DNA from 4 places in the Microbispora sitophila genome. Region 3 is predicted to be linked to each of the others. Evidence: riboswitches for the same ligand, from Rfam matches in the RefSeq annotation. Region 3 holds a riboswitch; each other region holds the start of a gene.
The links. Region 3 has a riboswitch for cyclic di-AMP ahead of IL992_RS21715 (glycoside hydrolase family 25 protein). Riboswitches for the same ligand answer to the same signal wherever they lie in the genome.
Positions count from the first base shown of each region.

Region 1: another riboswitch for cyclic di-AMP. It lies ahead of IL992_RS08495 (C40 family peptidase); the one in region 3 lies ahead of IL992_RS21715 (glycoside hydrolase family 25 protein).
Region 2: another riboswitch for cyclic di-AMP. It lies ahead of IL992_RS24920 (C40 family peptidase); the one in region 3 lies ahead of IL992_RS21715 (glycoside hydrolase family 25 protein).
Region 4: another riboswitch for cyclic di-AMP. It lies ahead of IL992_RS26430 (CHAP domain-containing protein); the one in region 3 lies ahead of IL992_RS21715 (glycoside hydrolase family 25 protein).

Region 1 covers NZ_JADBGC010000004.1:93,083-97,858, forward strand. Annotated here, with positions in the region: gene IL992_RS08485 (NYN domain-containing protein) at 294-1,610, shown strand; gene IL992_RS08490 (C40 family peptidase) at 1,747-2,709, shown strand; cyclic di-AMP (ydaO/yuaA leader) riboswitch at 3,024-3,178, shown strand; gene IL992_RS08495 (C40 family peptidase) at 3,253-3,813, shown strand; gene IL992_RS08500 (gluzincin family metallopeptidase) at 3,917-4,776, shown strand, end outside.
Region 2 covers NZ_JADBGC010000013.1:269,874-274,649, forward strand. Annotated here, with positions in the region: gene IL992_RS24900 (serine hydrolase) at 166-588, shown strand; gene IL992_RS24905 (hypothetical protein) at 615-842, shown strand; gene IL992_RS24910 (isochorismatase family protein) at 919-1,461, opposite strand; gene IL992_RS24915 (MarR family winged helix-turn-helix transcriptional regulator) at 1,520-1,960, shown strand; cyclic di-AMP (ydaO/yuaA leader) riboswitch at 2,322-2,479, shown strand; gene IL992_RS24920 (C40 family peptidase) at 2,574-3,113, shown strand; gene IL992_RS24925 (helix-turn-helix transcriptional regulator) at 3,282-4,271, opposite strand; gene IL992_RS24930 (VOC family protein) at 4,388-4,776, shown strand, end outside.
Region 3 covers NZ_JADBGC010000011.1:186,971-191,746, reverse strand. Annotated here, with positions in the region: gene IL992_RS21725 (oxygenase MpaB family protein) at 1-1,200, opposite strand, end outside; gene uppS (polyprenyl diphosphate synthase) at 1,197-1,922, opposite strand; cyclic di-AMP (ydaO/yuaA leader) riboswitch at 2,201-2,347, shown strand; gene IL992_RS21715 (glycoside hydrolase family 25 protein) at 2,360-3,082, shown strand; gene secD (protein translocase subunit SecD) at 3,161-4,776, opposite strand, start outside.
Region 4 covers NZ_JADBGC010000015.1:32,840-37,615, reverse strand. Annotated here, with positions in the region: gene IL992_RS26440 (response regulator transcription factor) at 1-181, shown strand, start outside; gene IL992_RS26435 (sensor histidine kinase) at 178-1,347, shown strand; cyclic di-AMP (ydaO/yuaA leader) riboswitch at 1,555-1,688, shown strand; gene IL992_RS26430 (CHAP domain-containing protein) at 1,703-2,392, shown strand; gene IL992_RS26425 (ArsR/SmtB family transcription factor) at 2,508-2,855, shown strand; gene IL992_RS26420 (helix-turn-helix domain-containing protein) at 2,944-3,555, opposite strand; partial or broken gene IL992_RS26415 (MFS transporter) at 3,818-4,776, shown strand, end outside.

The sequences.
Region 1 (4,776 bases), on a different contig from region 3:
GTGCCCCGCCGCGCCCGGCCCGGTCTCGCCGCCGCCGCGAGCACGGTCACAGATCATGAACGCGACATGGACACGGTGCGACGGCCGTACCCTTGAAGGAAGACAAGAACAAGGGAGTGTCTCGCAGATCTTGCCGTGTGAGGGCGGTCCGGTGGGCGCGCCGCGAGGCTCACGCCTCGCGGACGGCGGGCATCGGGGACGTTCTCGCACTCGGGGGCGACAGCACCGCGAGGCGCCGCCGGGGCGACCGCAGTGAGCAGAAGATCTGTAGGACACGACCGAGGAGCGACGAGATGAGTTCAGCCGGAGAAGGCCTGTCTCGTCCGTTGCCCGAGCAGGTCCGTTTACACGTGGTGGAGGTCGCGGCGCAGGTGCTGGGCTCGATGCCCGCCGCGGCCGTGCCGCCGCCGTTGCGCAACATCGCCAAGTTCGACCCGCGCAAGCGCGCCCGTCTGGGCAGCGCGCCGATCGCGGCCCAGCTGGAGAACGACAAGGAGTTCCGCGAGCGGGTGGCCGAGACGGTGGAGACCGCCTGGCCCGAGCTCGTGGCGAGCCTGGCCGAGGGCACGGTGCCCCCCGCGGCCGAGCCGGTGCTGGTCGCGGCTGCGGCCTACCTGACCCGCCCGCCCGGCTGGCCGGATCTGGTCGAGCAGGCGCGGACAGACCTGGAGCAGGCCGCCGCCGCGGGCACCCAGCGGGAGCAGGCGGAGACGCGGCTGCGTGAGCAGCTCGCGGCGCAGCGCGCCTCCGCCAAGGAGGAGATCGACCGGGTGCGCGAGCAGCTCAAGGCGGCCCGCGCGGAGAACTCCGACCTGCGGCGCAAGCTGCACGACGCCCGGGAGCGGGTCAGGGCCGCCGAGGCCAGGGCGGCCGAGCTGGAGGCGGAGACGGCCGAGGCGCGGGCCAGGGTCGCGAGCGCCAACGGCGCGGCCGAGACCGAGCTGCGCCGGCTGAGGGAGCGCCTGGCGGACGCCGAGCGCCAGCTGGAGGCGAGCCGCAGGGCCGCCCGCGAGGGTCGCAGCATCGAGGACGCCCGGGTGCGGGTACTGCTGGACGCGCTCCAGGACGCCGCCGCCGGGCTGCGCAAGGAACTCGGCCTGCCCACGACGATCAGCAGGCCGGCCGACTACGTGAACGCGGTGCTGCCGGGCGAGCCGGGCGTGACGGCCGTGCCCGCGCGGGCCCTGGCCAACGACGACCCCCAGCTCCTCGACCAGCTCCTGGCCATCCCCCATCTGCACCTGATCGTCGACGGCTACAACGTGACCAAGACCGGTTATCCGTCGCTGACCCTCGCCGACCAGCGGGCCCGGCTGCTGACCGGGCTCGGCGGGCTCGCCGTGCAGACGCGGGCGGAGGTGACGTGCGTGTTCGACGGCGCCGAGCTGAACGGGCCCGTCCAGGTGTCCGCGCCGCGCGGGGTGCGGGTGATGTTCAGCGCGCCCGGGGAGATCGCCGACGACCTCATCCGCACGCTGGTGCGCGCGGAGCCGCCGGGGCGGGCCATCGCGGTGGTCTCCTCCGACCGGGAGGTGGCCGAGTCGGTGCGCCGCATGGGCGCCCGGCCGGTGCCCTCGCTCCTGCTGCTGCGCCGTCTCGGCCGCGGCTGAAGCGCCGTACGCGCGCTCCGGCCCGGCGTCGTCACCGTGAGTGATGACTGCCGCGAATACCTGCGAATAGGTTGAAGCTTCAAGATCGCCTAGATAGAGTCGCGCCGCAGGTTTCGTTGATCTAAAGGGGGCCTCAGTGCGAGGGCGTGTGCCGGTGGCCGCCAGTCTGGCCGCCGTGGTCCTGCTGACGCCGGTGACGGGCGCGCAGGCGGATCCGAAGCCCACAGTCGCGCAGGCCAAGGCGAAGTTGAACAAGCTCAACGAGCAGGCCGACAAGCTCGTGGACCGCTACAACGCGGCCAACGAGAAGTGGAAGAAGGCGAGGCAGAAGTACCTCGCGATCAACGACGACTACAAGAAGCAGAACGTCCGGGTCGAGGCGCTCCGCTCCGGGCTGGTCTCGATGGCCGTCAGCAGCTACCAGGTCGGCGAGATGGGGTCGTGGGGCGGCGTCTTCTACAGCCCCAACCCCGACGCCATGCTCAGCGGCCTCGCCACGCTCAACCACATGTCGGCCGAGCGGGCCGGGCGGCTCAGGGAGTACGAGGGCGCCATCAAGGACCTCAAGGACCGCCGCGACCAGAGCAAGGTGGTGTACAAGGAGGCCGCCGACGTCAAGAGCGAGCTCGCCGACGAGAAGGAGAAGGTCGACAAGCTCGTCAGGGAGCAGATGAAGCTGCTGCGCTCGCTCGGGACGTACAACCCCGGCAATCCCAACAGCGCCGGCGTCGTCTACACCGGGCCGGCGTCCGGCAACGCGCTGTCGGCCCTCCAGTTCGCCTACAAGCAGGTCGGCAAGCCGTACCGCTACGGGGGCACAGGACCGGACGCCTGGGACTGCTCCGGACTCGTGCAGGCCGCGTGGGCGGCGGCGGGCGTGACGCTGCCGCGGACCAGCTACGAGCAGTGGGCCTGGGGCGCGAGCCGCAGGGTCTCGCTGGACGAGCTCCAGCCGGGCGACCTGCTCTGGCACGCCGGATACGGGCATGTCGGCATCTACGCCGGCGACGGCAAGGTCGTGCACGCGCCGCAGACCGGCGATGTTGTGAAGATTGTCACACTCGCCGAGTATCACGCGATCGGAGCCGTCCGTCCCTGAGGGCCAGGCCGTCTCTGTGATCTTTGTGCCTTTTGTGACTTGTGTGACCTGGTTTAGCCGTTGTTGCCGAGATTGTGAGCAGAGTCACACTTAGCCCTTTGCGATGCGGGTAAGCTGCGGTTTCTTCTCCGCCGCCTTCGTTATCCGATCTTTATCCGGCTGGAGGACTTTGCCGAACGCGGCGAGTCCTCGGTAGCTTCTGGGCCGCGGCGAGCACGCCTCGCCGCCGCGCTCCCGGTCCGGCCGGCCGGTCGCGCAGTCATCCACCGTCACCGGCGCTCTCCATCACCCTCCCCCTCGCGGGATCCCCCGGCGCCGGTGGCCTGCCGAGTCCGTGCAGTCAGGAGGCACGGAGCCGGGGAACCATCGACCTTCACGCGAAGGTCCGGGGTGAATCGGCGCATCGCGCGCCGTAGGGCGACTTCCCCGCCCGAACCCGTCAGCTAACCCGGTAGGCGTGAGCGGAAGACCCGAGGAGAGATCCTGTCTACCACCCCCGCTAGCCTGTCCCGTCTTGCCCGAATTGCCCTTGGTGGTGCCGCTTTGACGGCATCCGTAGGGGTCGCCGGTGCACAGCCGGCGGCGGCCGACACGGTGACGGTCACGGTCGTCAAGACGGCCACAGCCACGAAGACGGCCACGGCGAAGAGCGCGAACAGCGCCGCCCGCAAGGCCGCCGCGAAGAAGCAGCAGACCAAGAAGCGCGCCGCCAAGCGGAAGGTCACCAGGGCCGCGCTCCAGCGGGCCAAGGCCCAGCGCGCGGTGAAGGTGGCCGAGAAGCAGATCGGCGACCCCTACCGCTACGGAGCCACGGGACCGGGCGCGTTCGACTGCTCGGGCCTGGTCCAGTACGCCTGGCGCAAGGCGGGCGTACGGCTGCCGCGCACGACGTGGTCCATCCGCAGCGCGGTCAGGAAGAAGGTGTCCTGGGGGAACTTCAAGCCCGGTGACCTGATCTTCACCAGCGGCGGCGGCCACGTCGGCATGTACGTCGGGCACGGCAAGATGATCCACGCTCCGCACAGCGGCACGCGGGTCCGGATCGACAAGCTGGACGCCTACCGGAGGAGCACCTTCGTGGGTGCCGTCCGCCCCGGCGTCTGACGGGCACCGGTCACCAGCCCCCTCGACCGGCGCCGTCCTCACGGCCCCGTCCACCTCGCCGAGGTGGACGGGGCCGTGACACGTGCTGGCTAGCATGCACGGCGTGACTGCCACGAGCGGCGTGCCCGGGGGCGTGCCCGGCGTGCGCGCCGAGGCCGATCGGCGCCGGCCTGAAGTTCCGCCCCACGGGGTCGGCCGGATCGCGGCCGTGGCCGCCGCGCTGGCCGCGCTGCTCGCCGGGCCCGCCGCCGCGGCGCCGCCCGACCCGCTGCTCGCCCTGCGGCTGGATGCCCGGGCCGCCGTACGGGAGCAACCGAGCATGTGGACCGGCGCCTCCGTCGCCCGCGGCGAGCGCGCCGTCGTCGTCGGGTCGCCCCGGCCGCTGGTCGCCGAGATCGCCGCGCTGGCCGATCGCGCGGGCCGTACGGTGACGAGGATCTGGGGCGGGTACGGCGGCGCGGTGGTCCTCGTGCCGCGCACCGAGGAGCAGGCCGCCGTGCTGGCCGCGCCGGCGAAGGTGGACGGCCTGGCGGCCGTGGCCACCGGCGGCCGCGTGATCGTGCAGCCGGCCGCGTTCGCCCGCCTGTCCGCGACCGGCCGCCTGGTCGTCGTGACCCACGAGCTGACGCACGTGGCGACCGCCGGTGGCCGCGCCGTGCCGATGTGGCTCATGGAGGGCTTCGCCGACTACGTGGGCTACCTGGACAGCGGGCTGCCGGTCCGTGCGGTCGCCGCCGAGCTGGCCGCCGACGTGGCGGCCGGGAGGGCGGCGCTGAACGCCCTGCCGGGGCCCGCCGACTTCGCCGCCAGGCCCGCCCAGGCGTACGAGGAGGCGTGGCTGGCCTGCCGCTACATCGCCGCCAGGTTCGGCGAGCGGAGGCTGGTCGCCCTCTACCGCGCCGCGCTGCGCGAGGAGATCGGCGCCGCCCTACGGGAGGTGCTCGGGCTGACCGCCGACGGCCT
Region 2 (4,776 bases), on a different contig from region 3:
GCCGCCTTCGGCTCGGCGTGCTCGGCCGGGTCCCAGACCACACCACCGCAGACGCGGACAGGTCTTCCCACTCCGTCGGCCACCCTCCGTCCCGCCACGACCGTCTATCCGGGAGCGGAATGGCGTCGCATCAGCCCGGATGACGCCGGTTTCGATCGCGCCGGGTTGGAGAAGATCGCTCTCGATGCCGGGAGGAGAGGCGCGAACTGCCTGGTCGTGATCCGGCATGGGCGACTCGTGGCCGACTGGCACTGGAACGGCACCGACACGACCACCAGCCAGGAGGTTTTCTCCGCGACCAAGTCCTACGCCGGCACCCTGGTCGGCATCGCCGAAGCGGAGGGCAGGCTTTCCATCGACGACAAGGTGTCTGAGTACGTCCCCGAATGGGCGGGCACCCCCTCCGCAGACGTCACTATCAAGGACATCCTGACCAACGTCTCCGGCCGGCACTGGGATGTCGACACCGACTACCGCCGCCTCGTACGGGCCGCCGGTCGCACCGGCTTCGCCGTCGGTCTCGCCCAGGACGCGGCCCCCGGGGACGTCTGGGCGAGGCGGCGACCGGCCGGCCGTCGCAGAAGCTGAACGCCGCGTACGGCTACCTGTGGTGGATGAACGCCCGCGGTCCCGTCGTCGACCCGCTGAAGCCCAGCACGCGAGAGCGGAGTTCCGCCGCCCCGCGCCGGCGCCTGGTCGACGGCGCACCTCACGACATGCACTGGGCACTGGGTTTCGGCGGTCAGGTCGTCCAGGTCGATCCCGGCTCGGACACGGTCGTCGTACGGCTCGGACGGAATGTCCCGGGAGACCGTACGGGCCTGCCGAAACCGCCGAAGTAGTGACCACGGCCCTCGTGAAGCCGTAGGGAGACCAGCGCTGCGCGAGCCGGGGCGATCGACGGCCAGGGTCGGCGAGTCATACCAGTTCGTGCAGGGCGGTGATCACCCGCCGACCGGTGGGTGTGGTGAAGTCGCGCACCATGTCGGCGGCGAAACCCGCCACGGAGGTCACCACGCCGCCCGCGGCCTCGATCTGCCGCAGGGCGGCGTCTTCGGTGCGGGCGGTGACGCCTCCGCAGGCGTCTACCAGGACCTGTACGCCGAGGCCGTGCGTGAGCGCGTCGAGGGCGGTGCGCAGCACCACGATCTCCGTCGTCACCCCGCAGATCACCAGGGTGGGACGGCCCGCGGCCAGGACGGCCTCACGCCAGACGGCGTCGTCCCAGCAGGACGGTCCGGTGCGCACGTACGGCTCACCGTCCGGCACCTCCTCGATCATCACCGGGCCGCCCGGGCGAGGTGCGGCAGAGACGGTGAACGGTATGCCGAGGGCTGTGACGAGTCCGTTCAGAACCCTGGCCGCGCGGCGGACGGACGAGGCCGGATTGGTGGCACTGACGTCGACGATGCCGTCCTGGAGGTCGGCGAACACGACGTGGACGGAGGCGGGATTCAGCACCGTTCTGACTCCTAATCGTTCATAGTTTGAATGATATTGAGACGGTAGCATTATGGGCATGAACGATGTCAAGCTGACCTCCACGCTGGCCTTCCGGCTCGGCACGCTGGGGGCCGTCATGACCGAGCGGTTCTCGGCACGCCTGGCCGACCACGGCCTCAAGCCCAAACACGTGGGGTTGCTGGCGCTGCTGGAGTCCGGAACGGCGACCTCTCAGCTCGACATCGCCAAGCTCATGAACGTGGCACCCAGCCTGGTGGTGTCGCTCGCCGACCGGCTGGAGGAGCTCGGCGCCGTACGACGTGAACGCGATCCCCTGGACCGCCGCAGGCAGACACTCGCGCTCACCGGCGAGGGCCGGGAGCTGCTGGCCACATGCGCCGCGGCGGCGGCCGAACTCGACACGGAACTGACCGCCGGCCTCAGCCCCGAGGAGACGGAGGCGCTGCGAAGCACCCTGGGCACTCTGGCCCGCCGCAACGGCCTGCCCGCCGACTAGGCGGCCGACATCCCCTCCCTGCCCAACCTCAGCACGTACGACTCACAGGAGACGTCGGCCAGGTCGTTCCGGCGCGCCGTTCGCTGGCTATACGCGCGTGCGTTGACGGCCCGCAAAGCGCTCGACGCGTGTGACGCGCATCACACTCCCCGCCGTGCAGACACTCCTTGACCTGCGGTTTTGGGCTTTTGATCCTTTTTACGCGATCCTTACCCGTTTGGGGCCTTTGCGACAATATGGGGCAAGTTGGTAGTTTCCTTGCCCTACGACGGGGTCCACGTGACGCCGCCGTTACGAACCCGGCCGGTGTTCGAAATCGACCATCCACTGTCACCGTCGCCACGCCCTCCCGCCCCCCTGGGCGCCGGTGATGCCGAATCCGTGCAGCAAGGAGGCCCGGAGCCGGGGAACCAATCGACCTTCGACGAAGGTCTGGGGTGAATCGGCGCGTCAGCGTCGTAGGGCGACTTCCCCGCCCGAATCCGTCAGCTAACCCGGTAGGCACAAGCGGAAGACCCTAGGGAGAGATCCCCTGTCTACCAACTCCACCACTCTGCTCCGCATCGCCTGCGTCACGATCAGTAGCGCAGCACTCACCGCCTCCGTAGGAGCCTTGAGCGCGCTCCCCGCGGCCGCCGCGTCGGGGGCGGTGGCAGCCCCGCCAACGGCCTCGACGGTCATCCCACCCGAGCCCCCCGCCACGGTGACCACCCCGTACAACGGCGCGGCCCCCGCGGCGTCCACGGCGGATGACTCCGCGAACACGAAGGTCACCAAGTCCGCTCTCCAGCAGGAGAAGGCCGAGCACGCCATCAAGGTGGCGAAAAGGCACCTCGGCGATCCGTACATATGGGGCGCCACGGGCCCACGGGCGTTCGACTGCTCCGGGCTCGTCCAGTTCGCCTGGCGCAAGGCCGGCGTCAAGCTCCCGCGCACGACGTGGTCGATGCTCAGCGCCGTCAAGAAGAAGGTCTCCCTGGCGCATCTCAAGCCCGGCGACCTCATCTTCACCAGTGGCGGCGGCCACGTGGGCATGTACATAGGGCACAAAAAGGTGATCAGCGCCCCCCACAGCGGCGCGGTGGTCAGCGTCGACAAGCTCAACGGCTACTGGAGGAGCAGCTTCCTCACCGCCGTACGCCCCGGCGTCTGACCCCGGGGCCGCGGATACATCCTCGGCGGAGATGTCCCTGGGCGTGCCGCCGCCAAGGGCATCTCTGCCGATCGGACTACGCGCCATCCGCGATGAGGCGCAACGACCCCAAACTGCTCCGTCGACTGAGGCGCGTCGACGTCCCCACTCTCCTGCAAGCGCTGCGCTTCAGCCTGTGCCCGGCGGGGGCGGGACCTTGCGGGCGGAGGCCGCGAGCCGCTCCGCGAGCGCGACGACGAGACCGCGGAGCTCGTCCGGTCGCTCGATGACGAACGGCCGGTCGAGCGACGCGAGCACCGGAGGCAACCAGTCGAGCCGCTCCGCCCGCACCTCGACGCGGAGCCAGCCCTCGGTCTCGGGATCCGCGCCTTCCGTGGACGGGGACTCCTCCACGGTCGCGACGCCGGCGGGAAGCCGGGCGCGGATCTGCTCGACCGTTCCCTGCATTCGCAGGACCACTTCATGCCGATACCGAGCCTTGGCGAACCCCGACAGGACGTGCTGCGCCGGATCGAGCCCGGCGGGCGGCTCGAACGAACCGGGCAGGGTCCTCGCGTCCGCGATGCGATCCAGCCGGAAGGTCCGATCCTCGCCGATCTCGGGATCCGCACCCGTGACGTACCACCGGCCCGAATGGGCGACGAGCCCGTACGGATGCAGCGTGCGTTCGCTGCGCCGGCCGTCGGCGGCGGTGTACCTGATCGAGATCGGCCGGTGATGACGCACGGCATCGGCGACGGAGAGCAGGACCGCGGTCTCCGGGGCGGCGAACTCGCCGGGCGGAGCCGTGAAGGCGAGGGATTCGAGCACGGTGCCGAGCCTGCGGGCGAGCCGCTCGGGCAGGACCCGCCGGATCTTGGCCGCCGCCGTCTCACTCGCCGTGCCCGTCGTCGTCGTCAACCCTGACCGGCGGCCGGCGACCAGGCCGAGCAGCACGGCGAGCGCTTCGTCGTCGCTCAGCATGAGCGGAGGCATGCGATATCCGGGGGCGAGCCGATACCCGCCGTAGCGGCCGCGCACGGACTCGACGGGCACGTCGAGGTCGATCAGGTGGTCCACGTATCGCCGCACGGTGCGCTCGTCGACGCCGAGCCGGTCGGCGAGCTCGGCCATGGTCCGGATGCCGCCCGACTGCAGAAGCTCCAGCAGTGTGAGCACGCGATGAGTAGGTCGAGCCACGTCACAACAATCTAGTGAAAATACTGGGCGGTTTCTGTCCGGTATTCGCTCTAGTGTGCCGCGGGAGGACACCCCCACGAACCAGGGAGATCACCATGGACTTCGTATCGATCCGCATCATCACGGGCGACGTCGCGCGCCTCGTCGACTTCTACGAGCGAGCCACGGGAGTGCGGGCCAGTTGGTCCAGCGAGGACTTCGCCGAGCTCAGGACCGCCTCCGCCACCCTCGCGATCGGCAGCACCCGCACCGTCCCGCTCTTCGCCCCCGGCGCCGCCCGGCCTGCCGGCAACCGCAGCGTGATCATCGAGTTCCTCGTCGACGACGTGGACGGCGTGCATCAGAACCTGGTCGGCTTCGTCGAGGAGTTCGTCAACGAGCCCACGACGATGCCCTGGGGCAACCGGTCTCTCCTGTTCCGCGACCCCGACGGGAACCTCGTCAACTTCTTCACTCCGGTCAGCCCGGCCGCCATCGAGAAGTT
Region 3 (4,776 bases):
CTCATGGCCGGTGATGCGGCCGTCGCCGTCGGTGTCCAGTTCTTTCTGCAGCTCGCGCCACCAGTCGGCGAAGGCGGAGAACAAGCGGTCCTCGTCCTGGGCGTCCAGGTCGAGACGGGTGGCGATCTCCCGGGCCATCGCGGCGAGGTCGGGCCAGTCGAGGTGGCCGTCGCCGGTCTGGTCCAGGACCTCGGAAAAGAATCGCGAGGCGGAGCGCACCGTCGAGTCGCCCGCGGCCGCCGTCTCCGGATCGGGCGTGAGGAGGCGCAGGAGCGCCCCCGCCTTCGCCGCGCCACGGCGGAGCCCTTCCAGCACGGGCGGTCCGGCCGGCGCGTCGCCGTTTCGCTGCGGGGCGTACGCCGGGTCGAGCATGGTCATGACCGTGTCGAGCCGCGTCCACGCCTCCGGCAGCACCCGGGTCGCGAGCCGGGTGGACAGGTAGGCGGCGTGCATCAGCGTGCGCGTGCCCGGCAACTCGGCGAGCCCCAGGCGTGCGCGGAGCGACTCGGGCAGCGACGCCACGATGATCGCGGTGGCCGCGGGACCGGCGAGCGCCCTGCCCGCCGCCCACACGGCCGGCCGGTCGCGGAGCAGCGGGGGAGCGGGCACCTGCGCGAACAGGCGGTCGAGGATGACGTGGACCGCTTCGGTGTTCTCCAGCCGATCCTCCACCACGGACGCGTAGTAGCGCCAGAACTCCCGGACTGTGGGCGGAAGCTTGCCCCCGTAGGGGTCCATCAGGGCGAGGAACGACTGGAACTCGGCGTACAGCCGGTCCAAGGTGGGGCCGTCGACGGACTCGCCGCTCAGCCGGCACATCGTGACCGTGGACTCGAAGAGCGTCGCCACCACCCAGGCGCGCGCCTCGGAATCCGCGGCGTTGAACGGGCGGCCCTCGGCATCGGTGCCGGTGATGCGGGCGTGCAGGCGGTTGAGCCGGGCTGCTTCCCGCTGCCGGACCCGCGCGTCGGGGTCGACCATCCGCTGTGAGCTGAGCACCGTGTTGCGCAGCCGTCGCCACGGGTGCGCGACGAAGGTCGAGTTGGTGATCAGCGCGGCGCCGATCTGCGGGTGCGCCGCCTCCAGGACGATGGCCCGGGTCGCCACCAGCCCCCAGCGTGTCTGCCGGGTCAACCGGTGGAGCATCGATCCCGGGCCGAGCGGATCGGCGTCGGTTCCGGCTGCTGCTGCGTCGCTCATCGACATCCCTTTCCTGTAGGAGCCGGTGCCTGTACGCCGCCGAACCGGCGGTCGCGCCGTCGGTAGACCTCCAGGCATTCCCAGAAGTGCTCGGCCCGGAAGTCGGGCCACAGCACCCGGGGAAAGACCCATTCGGCGTAGGCCACCTGCCAGAGCATGAAGTTGGAGATCCGCTGTTCACCGGAGGTGCGGATGACCAGGTCCACCTCCGGCATGTCGGGGTGGGGCAGACGGCGGGCGAAACTCTCCTCGGTGACCTGCTCGGGCGGCACCCCGTCGCGGATCAGCGACCGGGCGGCCTCGACGATGTCGCGGCGACCGCCGTGATCGAACGCCACCGTCAACGTCATCCGCCGGTTGTCGCGGGTCAGCGCCATCAGGTCGGCGATGTCCCTGGCCAGCGCGGGCGGGATCCGCGAGTCGGTGACCCCGAGGAACCGGCAGCGGATCCCGCGTGTGTGCAGTGCCAGGGCGTGTTTCCGGATGGCGCGCCGCACCAGTCGGAGCAGGACGTCGACCTCGGCGGCCGGCCGCCGCCAGTTCTCCGTGGAGAAGGCGTACAGGCTCAGCCACTCGACGCCGGCCGTATGGGCCGCCTCGATGACGTCGATCACAGCGGCCTCGGCCGCCCGATGCCCCGCGGTGCGGGGCAGCGACCGCTGTGCGGCCCACCGGCCGTTCCCGTCCATGACACAGGCGACGTGATGAGGGATGCCTCTCACCCCACCCGCCCTACCGAAGTGACGCAGACCCCCAAGTGAATCCCTCCGAGGACGGACTCTTTCACAGATTGTGACGCGACGAACACTTACCGTTGGTAATCGCAGCCCTTACTTGCCTGGCGGTGGCGGCCCGAGGTGGTATCGGGCCAGGTAAAGACATGTTTTGTCCTGTTTACACCATTCTTGTCGTGTGTGTACCTTTAGTGCACACGGCATGGGTACGGAGCGAATTCCGCCGTCCTATCCCCTTGCCGTGTCGTTGCCCGGACCGCGCGATCATCGCGCGGCCGCCGAATCCGCGTCACGTGGAGCCGGGGACCCACTCTCTTCGGGGTGAATCGGCGCGTAGGCCCCCCAGATGCGCCCGTAGGGCACTTCCTGCCCGAACCCGTCAGCTAACCCGGTAGGCGGCATGGAAGCAAGGAGTCAACCCCGTCATGTCCAGCCATCGGCTCTCCCTCGGGAGCCGGCCCTTCCGCCGGCGCCTGCGCTCCGCCCTCGCGGCGGCGACCCTCGCGGTCTCGGCCGCCACGGCCACCGTCACTGCGGCCGTCGTCCTGCCCGCCCCGGCCTACGCGAACCCGCACACGTACGGCCAGGACGTCTCCGGCTACGAGGCCGACCACGACTGGATGAACAGCCGCGCGCAGTTCGGCTTCATCAAGGCCACCGAGGGGACCTCGTGGACCGACTCGTCCTTCCCCCGCCACTGGCGGGAGCTGGAGAAGAAGGGCATTGTCCGCGGCGTCTACCACTACGGCCATCCCTCCAATGACCCCATCGCCGAGGCCGACCACTTCCTCGAGGTGGTGAACGCGCAGCCGAGCAAGCCCGGCGACATCCTGGTGCTCGACCTGGAGACCACCGACGGCGAGTCCGTCGAGCACGTCAACCAGTGGGCCAAGACCTGGCTGGAGTACGTGACGGCCAAGACCGGGACCAAGCCGATGTTCTACAGCGGCTGGAACTTCGCCAACGAGTACGGCCACGGCCTCGGCCAGTACCCGCTGTGGGTGGCCCACTACAGCAAGGCCCCGGGCGACATCACGCCGCCCGCCGACTGGAAGTCCTGGGCGATCCACCAGTACACCGACTCGCCCATCGATCAGAACGTCTCCGCACTGACGCCCCTCCAGTTGCGCGCGCTCGGCCGTCCGTAGCCGTACGGACCCCGGGGCGGGCAGTCCCGCCCCGGGGCCCAGGCCGGCCGATCAGACCAGGCCGGCCGATCAGATCGGTCAGACCACGGCGCCGGAGCCGTCGCGCCGCACGGGCCTGGCACGCGGGGCGGCGGGAGCCGGCGGCGGCTGCGAGTTGCGCCTTTCCAGCGCGATCGCCGCCGGCCCGGCAACGAACGACGACGACAGCGTCCCCACGATGATGCCGATCAGCAGGGCGACGGCGAAGTCGCGCAGCGAGTCGCCGCCGAACACCGCCAGCGCCGCCAGGATGAACAGCGCCCCGAGCCCGGTGTTGACCGTGCGCGGCACGGTCTGCAGGATCGCGCTGTTCACCACGCGGCCGAACGGTTCCCCGCGCCGCACCGGCCACAGCTCGCGCACCCGGTCGAACAGCACGACCTTGTCGTTGACCGAATAGCCGATGATCGTGAGCATCGCGGCCAGGAACACCCCGTCGATCGGCTTGCCCATCCAGGCGAACGCTCCGACGACGACGGCCGCGTCCACGAACAGCGCCGCCACGGCCGCCGTGCCGAACGTCCACCGGAACCGGAACGCCAGGTAGACGAGCTGCGCGGCGAGCGCGACGGCGAGCGCGATGAGCGCGTTGCGGCGCAACTCCTCGCCGAGGCTCGGCCCGATGAGCTCGTCACGCTGCTTGGTGACCTCGCCCACGCGCCGGTCCAGCGCCTCCTCCATGCGGACCACGTCGTCGGCGCTGATCTGCCCGGTGCGCACCGAGATCGCGTCGTCCGATCGCTGCACGACGGCCGAGGGGAACCCGGCGTCCGCCACCGCCTGTCTCGCCGCCGTGACGTCGACGGGCCTGCTCGTGCCGAACTCGACGATCCGGCCGCCGGTGAACTCGACGCCGTAGTTCAGCCCGCGGGTGACCAGTCCGGCTCCCGCGAGCACGAGCAGTCCGGCCGCGACGCCGAGCCACAGCCGCCTGCCGCGCATCAGGTCGGGGTCGCGCCGGGTCAGCCAGGTCCTGACCCGGCCGATCGAGCCGATGCCGGAGGCCCGGGGGCCGATCCTGCCGATCAGGGCGGCGGCGAGCACCCGGGTGATCAGCATCGCCGAGATCAGCGAGGCGAGCACGCCGATGGCCAGCGTCACGCCGAAGCCCTTCACGGGCCCGGAGGCGAGCCAGAACAGCAGCCCCGCGGCGAGCAGGGTGGTGATGTTGGAGTCGGCGATCGCGCTCCAGGCGTTCTTGAAGCCCCGGTCGAGGGCCGCCTTGAGGCCCCGGCGGGGCGCCTCGCCGTACTCCTCCCTGGCCCGTTCGAAGACCAGCACGTTGGCGTCCACCGCCATGCCGATCGCGAGGACGAACCCGGCCAGGCCGGGCAGCGTGAGCGTGGCTCCCATGGCCACGAGCCCGGCGTACGAGATCAGGCCGTAGCAGGCGAGCGCGACCGCGGCCAGCACGCCCACCAGCCGGTAGACGACGCCGATGAACACCGCGGTCAGGATCACCCCGACGACGCCGGCCTTGGCGCTCGCCGCGATGGCGTCGGCGCCGAGGGTCGGGCCGACCGTCCGCTGCTCGACCACCTCCAGCGGCACCGGGAGCGAGCCGCCCTTGATCAGCACCGCGAGGTTCTGCGCCTCCTCGGGCGTGAACGACCCGGTGATCTGCGTGGTGCCGCCGGAGATCCCCGCGTCGCAGG
Region 4 (4,776 bases), on a different contig from region 3:
GCACGAGCTCATGCGCGCCGGCGGAGGGCTGGTGACCTCGGCCCGGCTGCGGGCGAGCGTGTGGGACGAGCACGCCGACACCGGCACGGGCGTGCTGCGCGTCACGATCACCTCGCTGCGCCGCAAGCTCGGCGAGCCGGCGGTGATCGAGAACGTGCCGGGCCGGGGGTATCGGCTGTGACCCGCGTCCTGTCCTTGTGGAGCCGGCTCGGCCTGCGGATGCGGCTCACCCTGCTGTACGGCGGGCTGTTCTTCCTGGCGGGATCGGTGCTGCTGTGGTTCACCCACCTGCTGACCGCGCGGGCGCTCAACCAGCGGTTCGTGGTGGCGGTGGCGTCGAAGGTGACCGGTGCCCCCGATGCCGTATTCGGGGGCAGGCTGCCCGACAGCGACATGCTCGCGCAGCGGGTGCGCACCAACGTCGAGCAGGGGGCGGCCGACGTGCTGAGCGACGTGCTCCGCTCGTCGGTGGTGGTCATGGTCCTCGTCGGGGCCGTCGCGGTGGTGCTGGGCTACCTCGTGGCCGACCGCGCGCTGCGCCCGCTGGACCGGGTGACCGAGACCGCGCAGCGGCTGTCGGAGAGCACGCTGCACGAGCGGATCGCGCTGCGCGGCCCGCAGGACGAGGTCAAGCGCCTCGCCGACACCTTCGACGCGATGCTCGACCGGCTGCACCGGGTGTTCGACGCCCAGCGCCGGTTCATCGCCAACGCCTCCCACGAGCTGCGCACCCCGCTGGCGGTCAACCGTACGGTCCTGGAGGTGTCGCTGGAGGAGCCCGCGGCGTCGGAGGACCTCAAGGCGCTGGCCCGCGCGCTGCTCGGCACCAACGCGAGGTATGAACGGCTGATCGAGGGCCTGCTCATGCTGGCGCAGTCGGAGCAGGAGCTGACCGCCCGCAAGCCGGTCGACGTGCGGCAGGTCGTCCGTATGGCGATGGAGCAGATCGACCTGCAGCCGCGCCGCAGGAAGGTGGTCGTCCACGAGGACCTGTGCCCGGCGGTCGCGCACGGCGACCCGCTGTTCCTCGAACGCTGCCTGGTCAACCTGCTGGAGAACGCGATCAAGTACAACGTGCGCGACGGAGAGGTCTGGGTCCGGGTGCGGGAGGACGAGGCCGGGGTGAGCGTGACGGTGGAGAACACCGGGCCCCTGGTCCCGCCGTACGAGGTGGACGACCTGTTCGAGCCGTTCCGGCGGCTCGGCGGCGACCGCGTCCGCTCCGCCCGGGGGGCGGGGCTCGGCCTGTCCATCGTCCGGGCCATCGCCGTGGCGCACGGCGGCGGGGTGGAGGCGCTCGCCCGGCCGGAGGGCGGCCTGGTGGTGACCGTACGCCTGCCGAGGTGAGCCGGGGTTCTCCTGCCGCCGATGATCGAAGTGCGGCTCGGATACCCGCTATGCCGGGTTTGCTGCCTACTGGCCAGTAAAATCTGGGTTGTTCTAACTTGACCGGTTTGACCTGGTCTATTACGTTTTAGGCAGCTCAGGGCGCACTTGCTCATCTCAATGGTCAAGAAGCCCTCCTCAGACCGACGCGGCCGGCCATCCCGGCCTGCCGCCCGGCCGCCGAGTCCGCGTCCGCGCGGAGCCGGGGACCCACCTCTCCTGGGGTGAATCGGCATACCTGCCGTAGGGCGACTTCCAGCCCGAACCCGTCAGCTAACCCGGTAGGCGGCATGGAAGTAAGGGAGTACGCCCCACCATGCACGTCCTCAACACCTGTGTTCGCGCTGCCCTCGCGGGCGGGGCCCTCGCCTCTGCCGTGCTGATCGCGTCGCCGGCCGCGCACGCAGCAGACAACCCCACCACCGGCAAGGGCCCGGCGGCCGCGAAGTCCATGGCCGAGATCGCCTCCACGCTGCCCAAGGTCAGCGCGGCCGACGTGCTGAACCTGGCCAGGAGCCAGATCGGGATCAGCGAGAACGCCAACGGCGGCGGAACCAAGTTCCAGCATTGGTACATGTCCACGCCCCGTGCCCGCGAGACCCTCGCCCGCGACGGCGGCACGATCGACGGCTACCTGAACGCCCCCTGGTGCGACATGTTCGTCTCCTGGGTGGGCCAGCAGCTCGGCATCGGGCCGGTCATGGGCTCCGACGCCTACACCGTGAAGCACGCCCAGTGGTTCGCCGACCACGGCCGCTGGGGCCGCACGCCCAAGCCGGGCGCGGTGGTGTTCTTCAACTGGAACGGCAGCAAGGACATCGACGACGTCCAGCACGTCGGTTTCGTCGTCAAGGACAACGGCGACGGCACGATCCGGACCATCGAGGGCAACACCGGCGACGGCGGCGCCGTCGAGGCCCGCACCCGTCCCACCTGGCAGGTGGCCGGGTACGGCTACCCGATGTACCCCGCGGACACCTCCGCGTCCACCACCGCCTCCTCCTGAGGGACGACGGCCCCAGAAGCGCGCCGGTGATCCCGGCGCGCTTCGCCGTACCCGCCGAAAGTCGCCCGGCTGCCGCAAATTGACCTACAAGAGCGTGAGCTGCGAGCCTGGCGGCATGCACGCGTTCGACGTCCTCGGCGACCCGGTGCGCCGCCGGATCCTGGAACTGCTCGCCGAGGGCGAGCGCTCCGCCGGAGAGATCGGCGCGATCGTTCAGGAGGAGTTCGGGATCTCCCAGCCCGGGGTGTCCCAGCACCTGCGCGTGCTGCGGGAGAGCGGATTCACGACGGTCCGGGCCGAGGGCACCCGGCGCCTGTACGCCGTCGATCCCGCGCCGCTGCGCGAGGTCGACACCTGGCTCGACCACTTCCGCAGCTTCTGGAACCAGCGCCTGGACGCCCTGGGCACCGAACTCGCCCGCGGCAGGCGGGAGCGCCGCCTGCGGGACGACGCCCGTCCGTGAATCGGCGGGTGCCGGATGCGACGGCTCCCGTCAGGCGGCGTGGCGGATGATCCCGGCCGGCTCGCCAGCAGGCCGCCGGCGAGAACGCTCAGCGCGGCTGGCTGGTGGGGTGTGTTGCCTGGGGCTGGGTGGCTGCCAGGCTGGCGAGGAGTTTGAGCCGGTCCTCGGCGGCGGTGCCCGGCTCGGCGGTGTAGATGGTGAGGTCGTACACCGTTCGGTTGGACACGGGCAGATCGAGGGACTGGTAGGTCAGCTCCAGATCGCCGACCTGTGGGTGCCATAGCCGCTTGGTGCCGTCGTGGCGGATCCGGACGTCGTGGGCGGCCCACTGGCTGCGGAACTCGGAGCTGAGCGTGGACAGTTCTCCGACGAGATCACGTAGGGCCCGGTCACGGGGCTCGCGTCCGGCTTCGGCGCGTAGCAGCGCGGCGGTGGCGACGGCGGCGGCGTCCCAGTCGACGAAGAACCGGTGGGCGACCGCGTCGAGCACGTCTTCGGACACGCCGCTGATGTGACCCTTCTCCAGCCGGGTGTACCACTCGGTGCTCACTCCGGCCAGAACCGCGACTTCTTCGCGGCGCAGCCCGGGGACCCGGCGCCGGCCGCTGGTGGGCAGCCCGACCTGCTCCGGTGTGAGCTTCGCGCGCCGGGTGGCGAGGAAATCCCGGATCTGGTCGCGGTTGTCGGGTCGGTGATCCATGCCCTCCACGGTAGCCGCAGGGTTTCCGCAGGTGGCAGGGGTAAGGGGGTTGAGCTTGTCCCCCCTATAAACGCGCTCTGCCTCGCGCGCGGCCACGCGGGTTTCCTGGATCAGCACGTTGAACGCGACCCCCGATACGGAGACGGATAGGAGTACGTGTGGAGAAGTCGCCGAGCGGGCCGCCGGCCCGTTCCGCGAGCGCGGGCGAGTGCCCGCGCGGCTCCCGCTGGTGGTCTATGCGCTGGCGGTGGGCACCTTCTTGATGCTCACGACCGAGTTCGTGGTCGCGGGCCTGCTGCCGGAGATCGCGGGCGACCTGCGAGTGAGCGTGCCCCAGGCGGGACTGCTGATCACGGTGTTCGCGGTCGGGATGATCATCGGTGCGCCGTCGATGGCGATGCTGACGCTGCGGCTGTCCAGGCGGTTGACGCTGATGCTCGCCTTGGGCGTGTTCGCGGCCGGGCACCTCGTCGTCGCCGTCGGCTCCAGTTTTCGCACTGCTGCTGGCGGCACGGTTTGTGACGGCGCTGGCGACCGGCGCGTTCTGGGCGGTGGCCAACGTGGCCGCCGGCCGCGCCGCGGGCCCTGGGGCAAGCTCCCGAGCCCTGGGTTTGGTGGGTGCCGGAGGCATGCTCGCCAACGTCGTCGGGGTGCCGATCGGCGCGTTCGCCGGGCAACTGATGGGCTGGCGGGGCCCGTTCTGGGCGCTGGCGGTCCTGGCGGTGGCGGCCGCCGTCCTGATCGCCCGCACCGTCCCGCACGACGACGGTGATCACCGGGCGGTGTCGGTGCGGTCGGAGGCGGCGGCCCTGCGCTCGGGGCGCCTGTGGCTGGTGCTGGCCGCCTGCGCGACCACGACCGGCGGGGTGCTGTCCGCCTACTCCTACATCGCGCCGCTGCTGACCGGCCGGGCGGGCATCGCGGCCGGGCTCGTGCCGCTGGTGCTCGTCGGCTTCGGCACCGGAGCCCTGGCGGGCTCGCTGGTCGGGGGCCGGCTCGGGGATGTCCGTCCGCACACCACGACGATCGCGGCGGCCGCGGGCGCCACAATCCTGCTGCTGGCGATCTGCCTGCTGTCAGGCCATGCCTGGGCCGCCGTCGTTCTGGTCGCGCTGCTGGGGTTCTTCGGGCTCGGCGCCAACCCCGTGCTGATCTCCCTGTCGGTCCGCTTCGCCGGTCAGGCGCCCACCCTGGCCTCCGCCTTGAGCGTCTCAGCGTTCA